2 linked regions of the Saccharophagus degradans 2-40 genome follow. The protein of the gene in region 1 interacts with the protein of each later gene in a pairwise test. Links are inferred from orthologs where the notes say so. Each region holds a gene or a part of one and is shown in the gene's direction. Other genes may lie near its edges. The genes, in order: gyrA and gyrB.

Region 1 (6,762 bases):
ATGTTGATAAGATCTACAGAGCGATAGTTATCGTGCAGTTTTAGGCCTTTGTGAATGTAATCTTCGGGGCCGCTTCCCCATTGGGTGGGAAAGTCGAGTATAGGAAAGTTAATTTGGGCGCGCATACCCGCTTCAAAGGCTGCGCCGGCAGCAGCTTCGGGGTAAAAGTACATATCTGAGAAGCAAGTGGTGCCACTTAATAGCATTTCGGCCATGGCTAGCTGAGTACCGTCGAGCACAAATTGTTCGTCTACCCATTCACCTTCAGCAGGCCAAATGTGATCTTGCAGCCACTCCATAAGCGGTAAGTCGTCTGCCAAACCCCTAAACAAGCTCATGGCTGCATGCCCGTGCATATTAATAAGCCCTGGCATAAGTAGCTGATTGGGCAAATCGATGTGCTCTTGGTAGTCAAATTGGCTGTCTATACCGCTAGTTGGCACAATTTCAATAATGTTGCCATCTCGTATTACTAATGCGCAGTGCTCATATAGGCGGCCTGTTGGGCGAACTGGCAATATCCAGCGGGCGCTTACAATAAGGTCGGCAGGTGTTTTGTTGGTCATGGCGTAATCGAATTGACTGAAAAGTGAGTGAAAAGGCGCGTTTATGGGCGCCGTTTTAAACGGTGCTGCTCAGTATACCCCTTAAACTACGCTGTGTGATCAGCTGTACGAAACCCTTACCCAAGCTAATATTTTGGCTAAACGCGCTCATAGTGCTTTGAGAGGCGTTTTTATGCTATCATCGCCGCCTTTCGGGGGTTCCCGACTCCATCCAAAATACAACAATAAGGATTGCACGCATTTTTGTGCGCGCACCTGATCGGTGGAACAAGAAACATGGGTGATATAGCTAAAGAAATCCTTCCTGTCACGATTGAAGACGAACTGAAAAAGTCTTACCTCGATTACGCAATGAGTGTAATCGTAGGGCGTGCGCTTCCAGATGTGCGAGACGGCTTAAAACCCGTGCATCGCCGCGTATTATTCGCAATGAGCGAATTGAATAACGACTGGAATAAAGCCTATAAAAAATCTGCCCGTGTGGTAGGTGACGTAATCGGTAAATATCACCCGCATGGTGATTCCGCTGTATACGACACAATTGTACGTATGGCGCAGCCTTTCTCGTTGCGTTATATGCTGGTAGACGGGCAGGGTAACTTCGGTTCGATCGATGGCGACAGCGCCGCGGCAATGCGTTATACGGAAATCCGTATGGCCAAAATTTCGCACGAACTGCTTGCCGACCTAGATAAAGAAACCGTCGATTTTGTGCCCAACTACGATGGCACAGAGCTTATTCCCGCCGTATTGCCAACCCGCGTGCCCAACTTACTAGTAAACGGCTCGTCCGGTATTGCTGTAGGTATGGCAACTAACATTCCGCCGCACAACTTGCGCGAAGTGATTAAAGGTTGTTTGGCGCTTATCGATAACCCAGAAATTACTATCGATGAGTTAATGGAGCATATTCCTGGTCCAGATTTCCCAACGGGTGCCATTATTAATGGCCGTGCAGGTATTTTGCAGGCATACCGCACTGGTCGTGGTCGTATCTATGTTCGCGCGCAAGCCGAAGTAGAAACCAACGAAAAAACCGGCCGCGAAACCATTGTTATTAATGAAATCCCTTACCAGGTAAACAAAGCGAGATTAATCGAAAAAATCGCCGAGCTGGTAAAAGAAAAGAAAATAGAAGGCATTTCAGAAATTCGCGACGAGTCCGATAAAGACGGCTTGCGCGTAGTTGTAGAAATTAAACGCGGTGAGATGGGCGAAGTTGTACTTAACAACTTGTATGCTCAAACACAGCTACAAAACGTATTCGGTATTAATATCGTTGCGCTGGTGGATGATCAGCCCAAGCTATTAAACCTAAAAGAGTTGCTTGAATACTTTGTTAAACACCGTCGCGAAGTAGTTACACGCCGTACGGTTTACTTGTTGCGCAAGGCGCGTGAGCGCGGCCATGTGTTAGAAGGCCAAGCTGTAGCTATTGCCAATATCGACGAAGTAATTACTTTAATTAAGTCTTCGCCAACCCCTGCCGATGCGCGCGACGCCATGCTTGCTCGCGGCTGGCCAGTAGGTGCGGTAAGTGAATTCCTTGATCGCGCTGGCGAAAACGCTTGTCGCCCAGATGGCTTACCAGAAGAATTTGGTTTACGTGAAGATGGCAGCTACTACTTATCGCCGGTTCAGGTTCAAGCCATTCTAGATTTACGTCTCCACCGTTTAACGGGTATGGAGCACGATAAATTACTTGCTGAATACGAAGAGAAATTAATTCAAATTGCAGGCTACTTAGAAATTTTAGGTAACCCTGAGCGTTTGATGAACGTAATTCGTGAAGAGCTTGAAGTTATTTATAACGATTACGGCGATGAGCGTCGTACTGTTATTCAGCAAAGCATGACCGATCTTACCCACGAAGATCTCATCAGCGAAGAAGATCGCGTAGTGACTATTTCGCACGGTGGCTATGCTAAGAGCCAGCCGTTAGATGCATACCAAGCGCAACGTCGCGGCGGCATGGGTAAGGCGGCTACCTCGGTTAAAGATGAAGATTTCGTAGAGCATCTATTAATTGCTAATACTCATGATTACTTATTGTGCTTTACCAGCGTAGGTAAAGTGTTCTGGCTAAAGGTATACCAAATACCCGTTGCTGGTCGTCAATCTCGTGGTCGACCTGTTGTGAATTTATTGCCGCTAGAAGAGGGCGAACGCATTACTAGCATACTGCCTGTGCGTGAGTTCGACGACGATCACTTTATCTTTATGGCGACAGCAGACGGCACAGTGAAGAAAACACCATTGTCGCAATTTGCTCGTCCACGTAGCGTTGGTTTACGTGCTATCGATTTGGTTGAAGGCGACCACTTGGTAGGCACCGCAATTACAGACGGCACAAAAGATATTATTTTGCTTACTTCTGCTGGTAAAGCTGCACGCTTTAGCGAAGAAAATGTTCGCTCTATGGGCCGAGTTTCACGCGGTGTACGCGGTGTGCGCATGGCCGACGACGTAAGTGTAATAGCCATGGTTGTGCCGGAAGAAGGCGGTAAAGTACTTACTGTAAGTGAAAACGGCTTTGGTAAGCGTACCGAAGTTACAGAATACCCCGCAAAAGGCCGCGGTTCGCAAGGCGTAATTGCTATGCAGATGTCTGAGCGTAACGGCTGTTTGGTTGGTGCTACTCAGGTATTTGAAGGCGATGAAATTATGCTTATTTCTAACCAGGGTACCTTGGTTAGAACACGTGCAGACGAAGTATCGTTATCTGGCAGAAACACTCAGGGTGTTCGCTTAATTCGCGTTAAAGAGGGCGAACATATTGTTGGCCTAGAGCGAATAGATGAGCCACCTGTGCCAGAAGCCGTTGAAGGCGGCGAAGAATCTGCAGTGGTAGAAAATACAGCAGATGCTAACGAAGCGAATGTGAACGCTCCCGATGTGAGTGGCGCAGACGAAGACGCAACTGGTGACGACGCATAGTCGTCACCTAATTTACGGAGTTATGCAGTAGTGAGTGATAAATCCGAGCCAATTAGTGCAGAAGAAGCGGCGCTTCTTGGTGAATTGCGCGTAAAAATAGACGATATAGATCAGCAGATTGGCGACTTAATATGTGCTCGCGCAAATTGTGCGGTAGAAGTTGCCCATGTAAAAAAACGCTTTTCTAATATCACCGAGCCAAAGTTTTATCGCCCAGAGCGCGAAGCACAGGTATTGCGCAATGCTATGGCGCGTAACAAGGGTCCGTTGTCTAACGAAGAGTTTGCCCGTTTATTTCGCGAAATAATGTCTGCTTGCTTGGCTTTAGAAGCACCAGTAAAAGTGGCTTACTTGGGGCCAGAAGGCACCTATACCCAGCAAGCCGCACTTAAGCATTTCGGTCATTCCGCTCAAGCTGTTTCTTTGCCCGCTATTGATGAAGTTTTCCGCGAAGTAGCATCTGGTGCTGCGCACTATGGTGTAGTGCCGGTAGAAAACTCCACCGAAGGCGTGGTTACGCACACCTTAGATAACTTTTTAGGCAGTAGCGTAAAAATTTGTGGTGAAGTTGTACTGCGTATTCATCACCACCTGTTAGTTTCTGATGTAACACACGTACAAAATATTTCGCGCATTTATTCTCATGCGCAGTCTTTGGCGCAATGCAGAAAATGGTTAGATGCACATTACCCTCGTGCAGAGCGTATAGCGGTAAGCAGTAATGCAGAAGCAGCACGCCGAATAAAAGGCGAGTGGAATTCAGCTGCCATTGCAGGCGCTATGGCGGCAGATTTATACGGCCTTACTAGCCACGCACAAAATATTGAAGACCAGCCAGATAACTCCACGCGCTTTTTAATTATTGGTGCAGAAAGCGTAGGTGCAAGCGGCGAAGATAAAACTTCTATTGTTGTGTCTATGAAAAACGAGCCGGGTGCGTTGCACAATTTGCTAGAGCCATTCCATCAGCACGGCATAGATTTAACCCGCGTAGAAACTCGTCCATCGCCAACCGGTGCGTGGAACTACGTGTTTTTTATAGATTTTGCCGGCCATGCCAGCGAGCCAGTTGCTAAAAAAGTGCTAGAGGAAGTGGGGCGCAGAGCCTCAGATCTGAAAATATTAGGCTCATACCCTAAAGGCGTACTTTGAACACTGCACTGGTAATTAATAAATTAGTTGTAGTTGGTATAGGCCTTATTGGTGGCAGTTTAGCGGCTGCCTGTAAAAAGCGCGGCGTGTGTAGCGAAGTAATTGGCGTAGCGCGCAGAGCAGAAGTTTGCGAGCGTGCTGTTGCAAATGGAGTGGTAGATAGAGCCACAACTCAAATAAGTGAGCTAGCTGGCGAGCTCGGCGAAGGGGATGTGGTTTTTATTGCCGTGCCCACGCTTACTGTAAAAAAAGTTTTAGCAGAAATAAAAAGCTGTTTATCGCCAGCCGTAACCATTACCGATGGTGCCAGTGTGAAAGGCAGCGTACGCGACGATGTTGTTGCTATTTACGGCGGCGAACCTAGCCAAGTTGTATTGGGCCACCCAATTGCTGGGTCCGAAAAAAGCGGTGTAGATGCGGCAGACCCAGAGCTTTATGTTGATCACCGAATAATTCTTACCCCCTTAAAAGGTAATGGTGTCAACCACATAGAGCGCGTAACGAAAATGTGGCAAGCCGTTCAGGCCGAAGTGCTTGAAATGGATGTAGACGAGCACGATGCCGTACTTGCATCTACTAGTCATTTGCCACACGCGATTGCTTTTTCGCTCGTCGACACACTTGCGCACGACCACCAAAACGAAAATATCTTCCGCTATGCAGCGGGAGGTTTTAGAGATTTCACTCGGATAGCATCCAGCGACGCAACCATGTGGCGCGATATTATGCTGTCAAACAAACCGGCCGTACTTTCAGCCATCGACATGTTTGTAGCGAACCTAACACGGTTGCGCGGCATGATCGAAGCGGAAGACGCCACTAACATTACCGGCGTGTTTACACGCGCAAAAGCAGCGCGCGACCGGTTTACTAACATGCTATCTCATCAGGCGTACAGTAAAACTATGCAAGAAAATGCTCACTCCCACATCGTATATAAAGTTGCCCCAGGCGGAACCGTACAAGGCACAATTCGTGTTCCTGGTGATAAATCTATTTCTCACCGCTCAATTATGTTGGGTTCGCTCGCCGAGGGTGTAACACATGTAGAAGGCTTTTTAGAGGGCGAAGACGCACTTGCAACTCTACAAGCCTTCCGCGATATGGGCGTAGTAATAGAAGGGCCAGAAGATGGTCGTGTGACTGTTCACGGTGTTGGTTTGCACGGTCTGCAGGCACCAAGTGGCCCGCTGTATGTTGGTAACTCTGGTACCTCAATGCGTTTGCTGGCAGGTATTTTGGCTGGTCAAAAGTTTGAATCTGAACTTACCGGTGATGAATCTTTAACAAAGCGACCAATGAATCGCGTTGCTTTGCCATTGGCTGAAATGGGCGCTTCAATTGCCACAGCTAACGAAGGCCGTCCACCGCTAAAAATTCACGGCGGCGCAGCGCTTAAAGGTATTAATTACGATATGCCAATGGCGAGCGCACAGGTTAAATCTTGCTTGTTGTTAGCCGGTTTGTACGCTGAAGGCAAAACCAGCGTAACCGAGCCTGCGCCAACACGTGATCACACAGAGCGTATGTTGCGTGGTTTTGGTTACGATGTGCAGCGCACTGGCGACACCATTACGGTTGAGTCTGGTGGCAAGCTTACCGCTACTGATATTGATATTCCTGCAGACATTTCTTCTGCCACCTTCTTTTTGGTTGCCGCTGCAATTACACCTGGGTCGGATATTACGCTTACCCACGTAGGTATAAACCCAACGCGCATTGGTGTAATTAATATTCTAAACCTTATGGGCGCGAATATTGAGCTAAGTAATGAGCGCGAAGTGGGCGGCGAGCCAGTAGCGGACATCCGCTTGCGCTACGCACCGCTCAAAGGTATCGAAGTGCCTGAATCTCAAGTGCCGCTTGCAATTGATGAATTCCCAGCACTAATGGTGGCCGCGGCCTGCGCCGAAGGCACTACCGTAATTACTGGCGCCGAAGAGTTACGTGTAAAAGAAACAGATCGTATTCAGGCTATGATCGATGGCTTAACCACTCTCGGTATTAAGTGTCATGCAACCGAAGATGGCGCCATTATTGAAGGTGGGCAGTTGGGTGGTGGTGAGGTAGAAAGCTTCCATGATCACCGTATTGCCATGTCATTTAC
Region 2 (13,503 bases), 2.7 Mb from region 1 along the record:
ATAAATAACATCTTAGTTGTTAGAGAGCTTAACCCTTAAGGTTAACCCGTAAAAAACGTAACGAATCTATAGCAGTATTACATAGCAATTTTTCAGGACATATAAAGGGAACCTCCCATGAAATTCATTGTTTCACGTGAAACTATTCTTAAACCACTACAGTTGGTTGCCGGTGTGGTAGAGCGTCGTCAAACATTGCCCGTGTTGGCAAACGTATTGATTGTATTAGAAGGCGAGCAGTTGTCGCTTACAGGTACAGACCTTGAGGTAGAGATTGTGGGCCGCGTAACTGTCGATCAGGCAATTAGCGAAGGCGAAATTACTGTACCCGCTAAGAAGTTCCTAGATATATGTCGTGCACTACCAGACGGTTCAGTTATTGAGTTTACGCTTGATGATCAGAAAGTTACTGTAAAAAGTGGCCGCAGTCGTTTTACGCTTTCATCTTTATCTGCCAATGAATTCCCAGCGGTAGAGCAGGGCAGCAACGATATTAACTTTAGCTGCGAGCAAAAAGAGGTTAAGCGCCTTATTGATCGCACTGCGTTTGCTATGGCGCAGCAAGATGTTCGTTACTACTTAAATGGTATGTTGTGGGAAGTGCGAGCAGGAGCTTTACGTGTAGTGTCTACCGATGGCCACCGATTAGCCATGTGTACTCGCCCAATCAATATAGATGTAGCAGAGCCAGTACAGGCAATTTTGCCGCGTAAGGGTGTTATTGAATTGTCGCGCTTGCTTAACGATTCAGAAGAAAATGTTGAGCTAACTATGGGCCCTAACCATATTCGTGCTACCACTACTGAATACACCTTTACCTCCAAGCTTGTAGACGGCAAGTTCCCAGATTACGAGCGCGTATTACCTAAGGGTGGGGACAAGATTGTATTGGGTGAGCGCGCTGTACTAAAACAAGCATTTGCCCGTACAGCTATTCTTTCTAACGAGAAATACCGCGGTGTGCGTCTTCTATTAGAAACTGGCCAGCTTACTATTATTGCTAACAACCCAGAGCAAGAAGAAGCTGAGGATCAAGTAGCCGTAGAGTATGAAGGTGACTCAATTGAGGTAGGTTTTAACGTTAGCTACCTACAAGATGTAACCAACGTACTAGATACAGACAAGATTAAAATGACGCTTTCTGATTCTAATAGCAGTGCTTTGCTAGAAGAGCCAGAAAACGCCGACTCTGTATATGTAGTAATGCCAATGCGTCTATAACCTATTCCGATAGGTTATTTTCCTCCCTTTAGTTCTTAGGCCGCTTTAGTGCCCCATCTCTCGAACTTAAAAGTACAGCAGTTTCGCAATTTGGGCTTGGTAGATATAACACCAAGCCCAACGCTCAACCTTGTTTACGGTGAAAATGGCTCGGGTAAAACCAGTCTGTTAGAAGCTATAAGCGTACTTGCTCACTGTCGATCCTTTCGTACCCACAAGTACAGACGTCTGATTCAAGACACAACTACAGCATTTACTGTGTTTGCCACGGTAGAAGGTAGTGACGCATTTAAGGTAGGTGTGCAACGCGAGTGGTCTGGCAAGAGCACAGCTAAGTTGGATGGTTTAAGTGCAAAGTCATCCGCTCAGCTCGCCACCAACTTACCTGTTCAGATAATAGATGCCCATACCTTTGCTTTGTTAGAGGGTGGCTCTAAAGCTAGGCGCAAGTTCTTTGATTGGTTAGTGTTTCACGTGAAACATGAATTCAAAACAGCTTGGGCAAACTACGTTAAATGTGTAAAACAACGGAATAGTTTGCTGCGACATGATAAAATAGCCTATTCCGACCTACGCCCCTGGGATGAGCAAATCGCAGGGTTGGCGGCTACCATAGATGAATGCCGTGTTGAGTGTATAACACCGCTTATTCAGGCGTTTAAAGCGCTTATGGGTGAGTGTAAGTTTGCGGATAACGTAGATTTAACGTTGGCTTATCAGCCGGGTTGGAAAGAGGGGGAGCTAAGCTTTCCAAAACAGTTAGAGCAGGCTTTCGCGCGTGATAGAAAACTAGGCTACACCATCTTAGGCCCGCATAAATCTGATTTAAAAATTACAGCTAATGGCTCGCCTGCAGTAGAGGTTTTATCTCGCGGCCAGCAGAAGGCAGTAATTAACGCTTTGCATATAGCAGAAGCGCAAGTTTACAAAACACAAATAGGGCGCACGCCGGTGTTCCTGTTAGATGATATGCCTTCCGAGTTGGATGCAAATCATATAGCTATACTCAGTGGCTGGCTAAGTAATTTAGGTGCGCAGGTATTTGTTACAGGGGTGGACGCGAATAAGTTAGCGTCTGTATGGCCCCTACAAAAGAACGAAGCAATAAAAATGTTTCACGTGAAACAAGGTGAAGTAACGGTTTCTCAATAATATTACCCACAGTGATGTAGGTTTTAGGAAAATAATATGAGTGAAGAACAACGCAATTACGACTCCTCCAGTATTAAGGTACTTAAAGGTTTAGATGCAGTACGCAAGCGCCCAGGTATGTATATTGGCGATACCGACGACGGTACTGGCTTGCACCACATGGTGTTTGAGATTGTAGATAACTCCATCGACGAAGCTTTGGCTGGCCACTGTAACGAGATTAAAGTTGTAATTCACCCTAATGAATCGGTAACCGTGTCGGACAACGGCCGTGGTATTCCTACCGAAATGCACGAAGAGGGTGTGTCTGCAGCAGAAGTAATTATGACTGTACTGCACGCAGGCGGTAAGTTTGATGACAATACCTACAAGGTTTCCGGCGGCTTGCACGGTGTGGGTGTATCGGTTGTTAACGCACTATCTGAAGTATTAACGCTTACTATTCGTCGTGGTGGCCAAGTATTTGAGCAGGTATATCACCACGGTGTTCCTCAAGCACCGCTTACAGTTATAGGAGAGACGGAAGTATCTGGTACCCAAGTTCATTTCAAACCCTCTGCAGAAACCTTTACCAATATCGAATTCCACTTCGATCAACTAGGTAAGCGCCTACGTGAGCTATCGTTCTTGAACTCTGGCGTGCGCATTGTGTTAATTGATGAGCGCAGCGGTAAAGAAGATGTATTTGAATACGAAGGTGGATTGAAGGCCTTTGTTGGTTACTTAAACCAGAATAAAAACCCAATAAACAAAGTTATTCATTTCTCTACCTTCCGCGAAGAAGACGGTGTAGGTGTAGAAGTAGCACTACAGTGGAACGACAGCTTCCAAGAAAACATATTCTGTTACACCAACAACATTCCACAGCGCGATGGTGGTACTCACTTAGCGGGTTTCCGTGCTGCATTAACGCGTAACCTAAACAGCTACATAGAATCTGAAGGCCTGCTAAAGAAAGAGAAGGTAAATACCACTGGTGACGACGCCCGTGAAGGCTTAACGGCGATTATCTCTGTAAAAGTACCAGACCCTAAATTCTCTTCGCAAACCAAAGACAAACTCGTATCGTCTGAAGTTAAAACAGCAGTAGAGCAAGAGCTAAGTAAATCGTTTAGCGAATACCTGCTAGAAAACCCGCAAGAAGCGAAGCAAATTGTGGGCAAAATGATGGAAGCTGCACGCGCACGTGAAGCTGCCCGTAAAGCGCGCGAAATGACCCGTCGTAAAGGCGCACTGGATATAGCAGGCCTGCCAGGTAAACTGGCCGATTGCCAAGAGAAAGACCCAGCACTTTCTGAAATTTACCTAGTGGAGGGTGACTCGGCAGGCGGTTCCGCCAAACAAGGCCGAGACCGTCGCACACAAGCTATTTTGCCGCTTAAAGGTAAGATTCTTAACGTAGAAAAAGCCCGTTTTGACAAAATGCTATCCTCGCAAGAGGTGGGTACCCTTATTACAGCACTCGGTTGTGGTATTGGTGCGCAAGAATTTAACCCAGAAAAACTGCGTTACCACAGCATTATTATCATGACGGATGCTGACGTGGATGGTTCGCACATCCGCACACTGTTACTTACCTTCTTCTTCCGTCAAATGCGTGAGCTTATTGAACGCGGCCATGTTTATATTGCGCAACCACCGCTGTATAAAATTGCCAAAGGCAAGCAAGAGCAATACTTAAAAGACGATGATGCGTTAACCCAATTCTTAACTAACGCAGCTATGGAAACCTCTGCATTACATGTATCTGCAGAAGCGCCACCGCTATCTGGTGCCCAGTTAGAAGCACTGGTTATTGAATACCGTAAAGTGATGAGCACCATCGAAAAGCTATCGCGCTTGTACCCAGATCACGTGTTAGAAGAAATGATCTACTTACCCGCGCTAAACAAAGAGTCACTTACCGACAAAGCAGCGGTAGATGCGTGGTGCGAGCTACTCACTGCCAAACTAGAAGTGCTAAACGCAGCCTCTAAAACACACCGCTACGTTGTTAACACCATCGAAAACAAAGAGCGCCACACCTTTATTCCAGAGCTAACTATTGTTGCGCACGGCGTTGGCCATAAAACCCGTTTAAATGAAGATTTATTCGGCTCTGAAGATTACAAAAGCATGCATAAACTGGGCGAAACCCTTAGCGGCTTAATCGAAGAGGGTGCTTACGTTGCCAAAGGCGAGCGCAAGCAACCAGTTAGCACATTTAAAGAAGCATTAGATTGGATTATGGCCGAATCCAAAAAAGGCTACGGTATTCAGCGCTACAAAGGGTTGGGTGAGATGAACCCCGAGCAGCTATGGGAAACCACCATGGACCCAGAAACTCGCCGCATGCTACAAGTAACAGTAGAAGACGCCATCGGCGCCGACCAAATCTTTACCTGCCTAATGGGCGATAACGTAGAGCCGCGTCGCGAATTTATTGAAACGAACGCGCTTTCTGTTGCTAACTTGGATGTGTAAAAACTATTAGAAAGTAATTTTTAATAGATGATATAAAAACTAAAGCCCGCTAAGCGGGCTTTTTATTGCCCCAATAAAAAATCACTAAGCAAATATAACTGCTAAGTTATCGTTAGTAATAACAGCAACACTGCCAATATCTACCGCAAAACGAGAACCGAGTGAGAGATATGAGTAATAAATACGAGTTAGTAGGTTTACCTAGCATCAAGGCAGCCGCTCTGCATTTAACTATCCCCAGAAGCGATGTAAGTGAAGAAATGGGGCCGGCTGTGAATGCGGTGTTAGGTGCTATTACTAATGCAGGCTTGTCGCCTGTTGGCCCAATGTTCGCCTACCATCTTTCGGTGTTTGATACGCATTTTGATTTTGAAGTTGGTTTTCCAATAGCCGATGATTTAGCACCAGTTGGAAAGGTAAGAACCATTGACTTGCCCGCGGTAAGTGCATTTAAAACAACCCATATTGGCCCATACACGGGGCTTTACGAGGCGTGGACTGCTTTCGGTGCCGAGTATAAAGCTAGGTACCCGCAGCAAACCCGCAAGCAACTATTTCGGGAAATCTATCGCGTGGGGCCAGAGACTACTTTAAATGAGACTAAATGGGAGACAGATCTATTTATCCCTATTTCTCACAGCTAACAACTTACGCATATTTAAAGGTGTTGGCTCTAGTTTGAAACCGGCAAAGATAAATATGCAGCCATCTAGCCAAAGCGAATAATCTGGGTTTATACTGCAGTGCAGCAACGGTGTTTTTGTAGTCTTTCGCCTTGCTGCTCGCAAATTTAATAAGTTTCTCCGTGTTTAGTGCCTGTAATAAACCTTTATTTGTGGCCACATTGTTAGGAGGTCCCCGTGCTTTGGCAACCCAGCGAAGAGCGCAAAGCGGCATGTACCATGTCGGCGTATATTCAATACTTAAATTCTCGCTACTCTCTAGGAATAGAAACCTACCCAGAACTACATCGGTTTTCGGTGGAGCGTGCTGCCGAGTTTTGGACTAGCCTGTTCGACTTCTTCGATGTGCAATACAGCGGTTCTTTACTGCCCGCCAATACAGATTGGGGCTTTAGTGAATATGGTTGGTTCCCCAATGTTGAGCTTAACTTTGCCGAAAACCTGTTACATAAGGGCAAACCACAACAGCGCGCGCTATACGGTATTTTAGAGTCGGGCGAGGTACAAAGTATTACCTATGCCGACCTTCGCAAAAGTGTTGCTGCTTTGCAGGCAGGTATTGCCGATAGCATTAAAGAAGATGACGTGCTGGCCTGTTATATGCCCAATATACCGGCCACAACCATAAGTATGCTGGCCGCAACAGGGCTGGGTGGTGTGTTTACATCAACGAGTTGCGACTTCGGTGAAGAGGGCGTTATAGACCGTTTTGGGCAATCGGAGCCCAAAGTTTTAATCGCGGCGCTAGCCTACCAATATAACGGTAAAAGATTCGATTTAACGCAAAAAATAGCGAACATCGTTAAAAAAGTAAAAAGCATCAAAAAAGTGATATTGGTCGACTTTTTAAACGATGCCGATCAAGACGCGGCCTTAGCTGCGATTCCCAATGCTCAAATGTGGCAACAGGTTGTAAACACCACTAGCGAGTGTGAAACGCCTAAATACGTGAAGCGAAAATTCGCAGACCCGCTCTACATAATGTATTCGTCGGGCACCACTGGCCAGCCTAAATGCATTGTGCATACGGTGGGCGGTGTGTTGTTGCAGCATATTAAAGAGCTGGGTTTGCACGCAGATGTGACCGAACAAAAGAATCTATTCTTCTTTACTACCTGCGGTTGGATGATGTGGAACTGGCTGGTTAGCGGCTTATTTTTTGGCGGCACCGTTACCCTATACGAAGGTAGCCCAACCAAGCCGACTATAATCGATTACTGTGCCTTAATAGATAAACTTAATATCAATATTTTTGGTACCTCGCCAAAGTTTCTTAAAGCTTTAGAAGGCGAAACAGACGGGCTAAAAACGCTAAATTTAGCGAGCTTAGAATCAATACTTTCTACCGGCTCACCCTTATTGCCCGAGCAATACGACTTTGTTTACCAACATATAAAGCAAGATGTAGCACTGGCGAGCATTTCGGGCGGCACTGATATTTTGGGCTGCTTCTTTTTAGGTAACCCTTTGCTACCTGTGTATAAAGGTGAGTTGCAGTGCGCAGGCTTGGGTATGGCGGTAGATTGCGTGGATGAAAATGGTGCTAGAGTAGAGCGCGGTAAAGAGGGTGAGTTAATTTGCCGGCAGAGCTTTCCCTCTAGGCCGCTCGGTTTTTTAAACGACGCCGACAACCAGAAAATAAATAATGCATACTTTAACCAAGTTGCGAACGTGTGGTATCACGGAGACTTTATTGCCATAACCGAACACGGCGGGGCGGTTATCTACGGCCGCAGTGATGCCACCCTAAACCCTGGCGGGGTGCGCATAGGTACCAGTGAAATATACCGTCAAACCGAAAGCTTTGATTACATACAGGATACTGTGTGCATAGGTAAGCAAGTGGACGGCGATGTTGATTTATACCTATTTGTTAAGCCCATGCCAAACCAGACCCTTACTGACGGGCGAATAACTGAGATTAAGCAGCGTATTAAACAAAACACCACGCCAAGGCATGTACCTAAGCGGGTAATAAGCGTGGTGGATATTCCTTACACGCGCTCAGGTAAGAAGATGGAGTTAGCGGTAAGTCGAATAGTTAACGGAAAAGAAATAACTAATATAGACGCTATTGCCAACCCAGAGTGTTTAAGCGAATATGAGCTGTACCGCTAGCAGGTGCAAAACCTGCTAGTACATTAACGCTAAACAACAGGGAGTGACCTATGAGCGAGTTACCAACATCGTCGAATTCAGAATTTAAACCGTGGGGTATGGAAGAAAACGTATTTATAATGTTGATGCATTTATCTCAGCTTACTGGCTTTATTATTCCATTCGGCGGCCTAATTTTACCGATTGTTATGTGGGCAACCAATAAAGACCAAAGCGAGAATATTAATAAACACGGTAAAGTAGTGTTGAACTGGGTAATTAGTTCTACTATTTACTGCGTTGTAGCCTTTATGCTAATTGCTCTAGTAATTGGTATACCGCTTTTAATTGGTGTGTGTATTACTAGCTTGGTGTTTATTGTTATTGGCGCTATTAAAGCAAACAATGGCGAGCTTTGGCCCTACCCAATTAGCATCAAATTTTTTAAAGTGTAACAATTCTAAGTTTGCAAAAAGCCCGGATTAATTCGGGCTTTTTTATATCTAAAATAAATTAAAAACGGAAACAGTAATGTCTGATAATGATATTTATAAAGCGCCTGAATCTAAATTGTTAGATGAAAATAATGTTAGTGAAATTGAGCTTGCTGGGCGCTGGTATAGGCTGGGCGGTGCAATAGTAGATAGCATTGCTTTTATGGCGGTATATATTCCTGTGATGATTGTGCTAGGAGTATGGGAAACCATTATAAGTGGCGAGAAGCCTACCTTTTTGCTAACGCTTACCCTAACCGCAATTGGTTTGCTTATTTTTGTTTGCCTAAACGGCTACTTTCTTTATACCAACGGCCAAACTATAGGTAAAAAACTGTTGGGTACTAAAATAGTAAGTGCGAGTACCCATGAGATATTGCCCTTGGGTAAAGTAATGAGCTTTCGGGTGTTGCCTGTTCAGGTAGCGTCTATAGTGCCGTTTATTGGCCCATGGATGAGCATTGTAGATGTGCTATTTATTTTTGGTAAGAGCAAACAGTGTGTGCACGATTTAATTGCCAACACCATAGTTATTAAAGTACAGCAAGATTAATAACCACACAGCCATAAAAAAGCCCGCATAGGCTACATACCTAATGCGGGCTTTTTTTGTTCTGTAATTTTTAACGCAGCAATAATTGAATATGGAACGTGCTGCCTACATTCTCATCGGACGTAACAGCCATTTGCCCGTGATGGTGCTCGGTAATAATAAAATAAGAAAACGACAAACGATTTTCTAAGTCACAACCATTCGAGATAGCTTCGTTCTGGTAGAAGGGCTCGAATATGGTCATTTGCTCGTCGCTTGTTAAGCCACGGCCATTGTGTTGAATTTTTATCCACATGGAATCGTAGAATTCACTTACCGAAATATTGATGCTCGGCTTTTCGCTCTTCTTGGGTGATTTAACCAACGAGTAACAGGCGTGGCGCAGCAAACTTAAAAATACCTGTTGCAGTTCTGAAATATGGCAAGGTACTTGGGGTAGGTCACTAGCGTAATTGCGTTCTATTTGAATATCTTTAAACTTCAGGCCATCGGTATCGGAGAACATAGAGCCTGCAATTAATACCGAGTGATCAATAATATTAGGTATAGAAGTAAGCTGCTTCTCTTGGCTTTCGCTGTTCGAGAATTCAAGCAGGTGGCTAATAATGGCCGACGCTTGACGGCTGTTTTCTTTAGCGTCGTCTAACCAGCGCGTAAGTGTGCGCGGGCTAATTTCTTCGCCACTAATATTTTCACGCAACTCGTGAATATCGCGCACAATGGCACGCAACGGTATATTAATGTCGTGCGCCATGGCGGCTGCAAGTTCACCCATTGCAGAAAACTTATCGCGTTGAATTAGCAAATTCTCGGCTTTGCTCTGTTGGGTTACATCGTCGACCAGTACCACAAGGCCTGTTTCGCGATGGCCTTTAAGGGCATAAATAGTAATATCGAAATAATACTGGCCGCGTTGGCTGTGTTTGATGGTGACGGTTTCACCTTTTTCTAACACCTCGTTAATTTGATCGGGTGTAAGGGTAATGGTGGGGTAAGCGTCCCAAAGGTATTTGCCTACAACTTTATCTGCTGGTATACCGGTGGACTTTTCTGCCCAGTTGTTCCACTGGGTTACACCCAGGTCTTTATTCAGTCCAATAAGCATTAGCGGCATAGAGTCTAAAATGCTTTTGGTGTAAGCCTCAGACGATTGTAAAAGCGCAGTGGTTTCTTTGTGCTGGCTTATTTCGCCTTCTAGCATTTGGTTGGCGCGTTGCAATAGGCGGTTAGATTCGTCTAAGGTTGCTGTACGCTCTATTACACGCTGCTCTAAATCGTCGCGTATTAATTTAAGTTCTTTGTTAGCTTTGTGGGCGCGGCGTACGCTAAAGAACAAAAATATAGCGGTAATTAACAATAATAAAATTAAAACGCTGCTCGAAAAGTTGGCAATGTGTTGCCACTTAGTAGAGCCATCGGGGTTTTTAAAATAATGCATAAACCCCGCATGCGCTTGGCAAGCGTAGGTAAATAAAAATAACTGGCTTGCTATAAACAAATACTTCTTCATAAATTTTTTACATCTTGTATGCAGTAAAAATAGGAGCTAACGCCTAGGTGGATTAATTATCGTCTAGATCATCCGTATCTACTTGGCCCGATAAGCGCCTGCGCACATGGGACCAAGACATGCCTAATGCCAAAATAGCAGCCAGCACTATTAGTATTAACCAAGTAATGACCGATATATTTTCAAGCGATAGCCAGCCTAAATCTATAAATAGCCATATAAGGCACCCAAACAAGGCGCCGGTTAAGCCAAGGCCAATGGGGCCGAGTGAACGAAGTGTTGCGCGCACATAAACTACCCAGCCTATGGTAAGTACTATGCCGCACAGTGCCACGGCGGCTGTAATAGATGGAAATAAATTACCGAACCAATGTGCGTAGGAATAGCCGGTAGGGTTATAGGTGGCTAACACCAATACCAAGGCGAATAAGAAGCGTAACCCGAAGCCACTCCAAGTAAATTTTTGCATAGTTAAGCCTGCTTTAACGGTAAGGTTTCCATGGTGGATTCAATCCAGTTTTCCACTTCGTCTATTACTTGTTTACTGGTTTTGCCGGCAGTAGAAATAGGTTGGCCTATGTGAATATCTATCATGCCGGCTATTTTGCCTTTTTTGCGGGCTGGCCAACAGGTGCCAGCATTGTGCGCAACCGGAATCACATCGGCGCCGCAGGCCACCGCAATATCTGCACCACTGCGCGCATATTTCTTGCGCTCGCCCGGTGCCAAGCGTGTACCTTCAGGAAAAATAATTAAGTTATAGCCGTCTTCTATGCGCTTTAAGCCACCGGCTTTTACTTGCTTGAGTGCCTCGCGCGGGTTGCTTCTATCTATAGGTATTGGGTTCAAACCCAATAAACCCCAACCAAAAAAAGGTATTTTTACTAGCTCCTTTTTTAATATGGTTGAAGACGGCCAAAAAATTGTTTGCAGAAAAAACGTTTCCCATGCGCTTTGGTGTTTAGACATAACCACTACAGGCGATTGGAGGTTTTTTATATTCTCTGCACCCACTAGTTTGTGGTTTATATTGCAGCTAATTTTTAGCCACCAAATAATAAAGTTTGTCCAAGTGGATATAATTTTGTGCCTTGCACGCGTAGGTAACACATAAAGCGTTAACGAAAGTGTGCCGTAAAATATAACGCTAAGCGCATAAACAATTGTGAAAACAGTATTGCGAACAGAAGACAAAATAATGCAATCCTTTATACAACCACAGCTAAATGGGAAGCGTACTTGCTGCTACTAAAAATCAATCAATAAAATAAGTGGCAAGCCACAGGGCCTACCACTGTATTTACTAATTACGCTTTAACCGCTAACAAAGAAATATCTGCTACGTGTAAAAACAGTTCACGCAGTTTGCTTAGCAGCGCTAAGCGGTTATTTCTTACGGCTAGGTCGTCGGTCATCACCATTACATCGTCAAAAAAGCTATCTACTGCTTCGCGCAAGCCTGCCAATGTTGTTAGGGCTTGCTCGTAGTTGCGCTCGGCTAACAGCGGGGTAACCGCAGTTTGCATTTTTTGCACTTGCTTGGCCAAGGCAATTTCGGCGGCTTCGGTAAGTAATGCTGCATCTACTTCACCGGCTACTTCAGCATCGTTTTTGGCCAAAATATTCGACACACGCTTGTTGGCCGAAGCCAGTGCAGCAGCTTGCGGCAATGAGTAGAAGCTATTAACAGCGTAAACACGATTGTTAATATCTAACGGCGTAGAAAGCTGTTTTGCACTTACTGCTTGGAATACTTCAGAAGGAATATTGGCTTCTTCGTACCAAGCTTTGAAGCGCTCAAGCATGTATGCCAATACATCTTCTACTACTGAGTCTGCTTTAGGCAGGTCGCTAAATTGGCCGGCGGCTTGAGTAATTAAATCACGTAAGTCCAGCTCGTAACCCTTTTCTACCAGCAAGCGCAACGCACCCAGAGATGCACGGCGCAGGGCGAAAGGATCTTTGGAGCCTGTAGGCGTTTGGCCAATGCCGAAAATACCGGTAATGGTATCTAACCTGTCTGCTAAGGCTACAATGGTGCCTTCGTCGCTAGCTGGCAGAGTATCGCCCGCAAATTTAGGCATATATTGTTCAACAATTGCCTGCGCAACAGTTTCGTTTTCGCCGTCGTTCAGTGCGTAACTGTAACCTGCAATGCCCTGCATCTCTGGGAACTCGTACACCATATTGCTTACAAGGTCAGATTTACACAGTTGCGCAGCACGCACCGCATTGCTTGCATCAATAGATAACTTGTCGGCGATATGCTGCGATAAACCGGTAATGCGTTGAGTTTTGTCGTAAATGGTACCTAACTTCGCTTGGAACACTACCGACTTAAGCTTTTCGCGACGAGCTTCTAAGCTGCTTTTCTTATCGGTTTCAAAAAAGAAGGCGGCGTCGGCTAAGCGCGGGCGAATAACGCGCTCGTTGCCGTCAATAACCTGCGCAGGGTCGGTACTTTCAATATTGGATACAGTAATAAAGTAAGGCAACAATGCGCCTTTGCTATCTACTACGTGGAAGTACTTTTGGTGCTCTTTCATTGAAGAAATAAGTGCTTCGGCGGGTACCGATAAAAACGATTCGTCAAAACGACCACCAAGTGCAACCGGCCATTCAACCAATGCGCTTACTTCGTCTAATAGGTCGTCGCTAATTACCGCTTCGCCCCCTAGGCTTTTAGCTTGCTCGGCAACTTGTTTGGCGATGGTTGCGCGGCGGTCTTCAAAGCTGGCCACTACCTTACCTTGCTCTAACAAAGTGCTGGCGTAGCTTTGTGCATTTTGAATAGTAATGTCGGTGTTGGCGTGAAAGCGATGGCCGCGGGTAACGTTGCCTGTTGCTTTACCTAGCAAGGTTGCAGGTAAAACATCGTCGTTTAGCAACATAATAGCCCAGTGCACAGGGCGAACAAATTCCGCTCGGCTGGCGCCCCAGCGCATGCGCTTGCTAATGGGCAAGGCCGCTAGGGATGCATTAACAATACCTTCTAGTAAGTCGGCTGCAGCTTCACCACCAGCTTTAGCATTTACTACCAACTTATCCGCTTTTCCGTCATTTTCGGTAGCAAGTTCGCTAACTTCGACGCCGTTTTTCTTGGCAAAGGCTTCGGCAGCTTTGGTGGGGGCGCCATCTTTAAAGGCTATAGCGGCGGGTGGGCCCCAAACTTTTAAATCTTCTACTGGTGTGCTTTGCGCTAAATCTTTTACCCATACAGCCAAGCGGCGAGGGGTAGCGTAGCTTTCTACTGCGCTATAGCTTAGTTTGGCGCTATCTAAACCGTTGCAAATACCTTGGGTAAACGCGTTAGATAAGGTTTTTAATGCC

The links.
Region 2: the proteins of gyrA (region 1) and gyrB interact in binary tests that used the Escherichia coli proteins (3 or more experiments, as listed by UniProt). The link is inferred for Saccharophagus degradans 2-40 from one-to-one orthologs.

What each region holds. Positions count from the first base shown.
Region 1 is NC_007912.1:2,736,355-2,743,116, reverse strand. The notes cover bases 470-3,703. They hold gyrA (DNA gyrase subunit A), read left to right. Parts: upstream 470-842; coding sequence 843-3,503; downstream 3,504-3,703. Other genes in these bases: pheA (prephenate dehydratase), read left to right, coding at 3,534-3,703; SDE_RS11265 (TRZ/ATZ family hydrolase), read right to left, coding at 470-566. Also shown: more of SDE_RS11265, read right to left, coding at 1-469; more of pheA, read left to right, coding at 3,704-4,655; SDE_RS11250 (bifunctional prephenate dehydrogenase/3-phosphoshikimate 1-carboxyvinyltransferase), read left to right, coding at 4,652-6,762. UniProt on the Escherichia coli protein: A type II topoisomerase that negatively supercoils closed circular double-stranded (ds) DNA in an ATP-dependent manner to maintain chromosomes in an underwound state.
Region 2 is NC_007912.1:2,028-15,530, forward strand. The notes cover bases 2,056-5,122. They hold gyrB (DNA topoisomerase (ATP-hydrolyzing) subunit B), read left to right. Parts: upstream 2,056-2,409; coding sequence 2,410-4,836; downstream 4,837-5,122. Other genes in these bases: recF (DNA replication/repair protein RecF), read left to right, coding at 2,056-2,373; SDE_RS00035 (GyrI-like domain-containing protein), read left to right, coding at 5,007-5,122. Outside these bases: dnaN (DNA polymerase III subunit beta), read left to right, coding at 118-1,221; more of recF, read left to right, coding at 1,270-2,055; more of SDE_RS00035, read left to right, coding at 5,123-5,480; SDE_RS00040 (acetoacetate--CoA ligase), read left to right, coding at 5,697-7,637; SDE_RS00045 (DUF4870 domain-containing protein), read left to right, coding at 7,688-8,071; SDE_RS00050 (RDD family protein), read left to right, coding at 8,148-8,663; SDE_RS00055 (two-component system sensor histidine kinase NtrB), read right to left, coding at 8,734-10,173; SDE_RS00060 (DUF6524 family protein), read right to left, coding at 10,226-10,642; SDE_RS00065 (lysophospholipid acyltransferase family protein), read right to left, coding at 10,645-11,367; glyS (glycine--tRNA ligase subunit beta), read right to left, coding at 11,481-13,503. UniProt on the Escherichia coli protein: DNA gyrase negatively supercoils closed circular double-stranded DNA in an ATP-dependent manner to maintain chromosomes in an underwound state.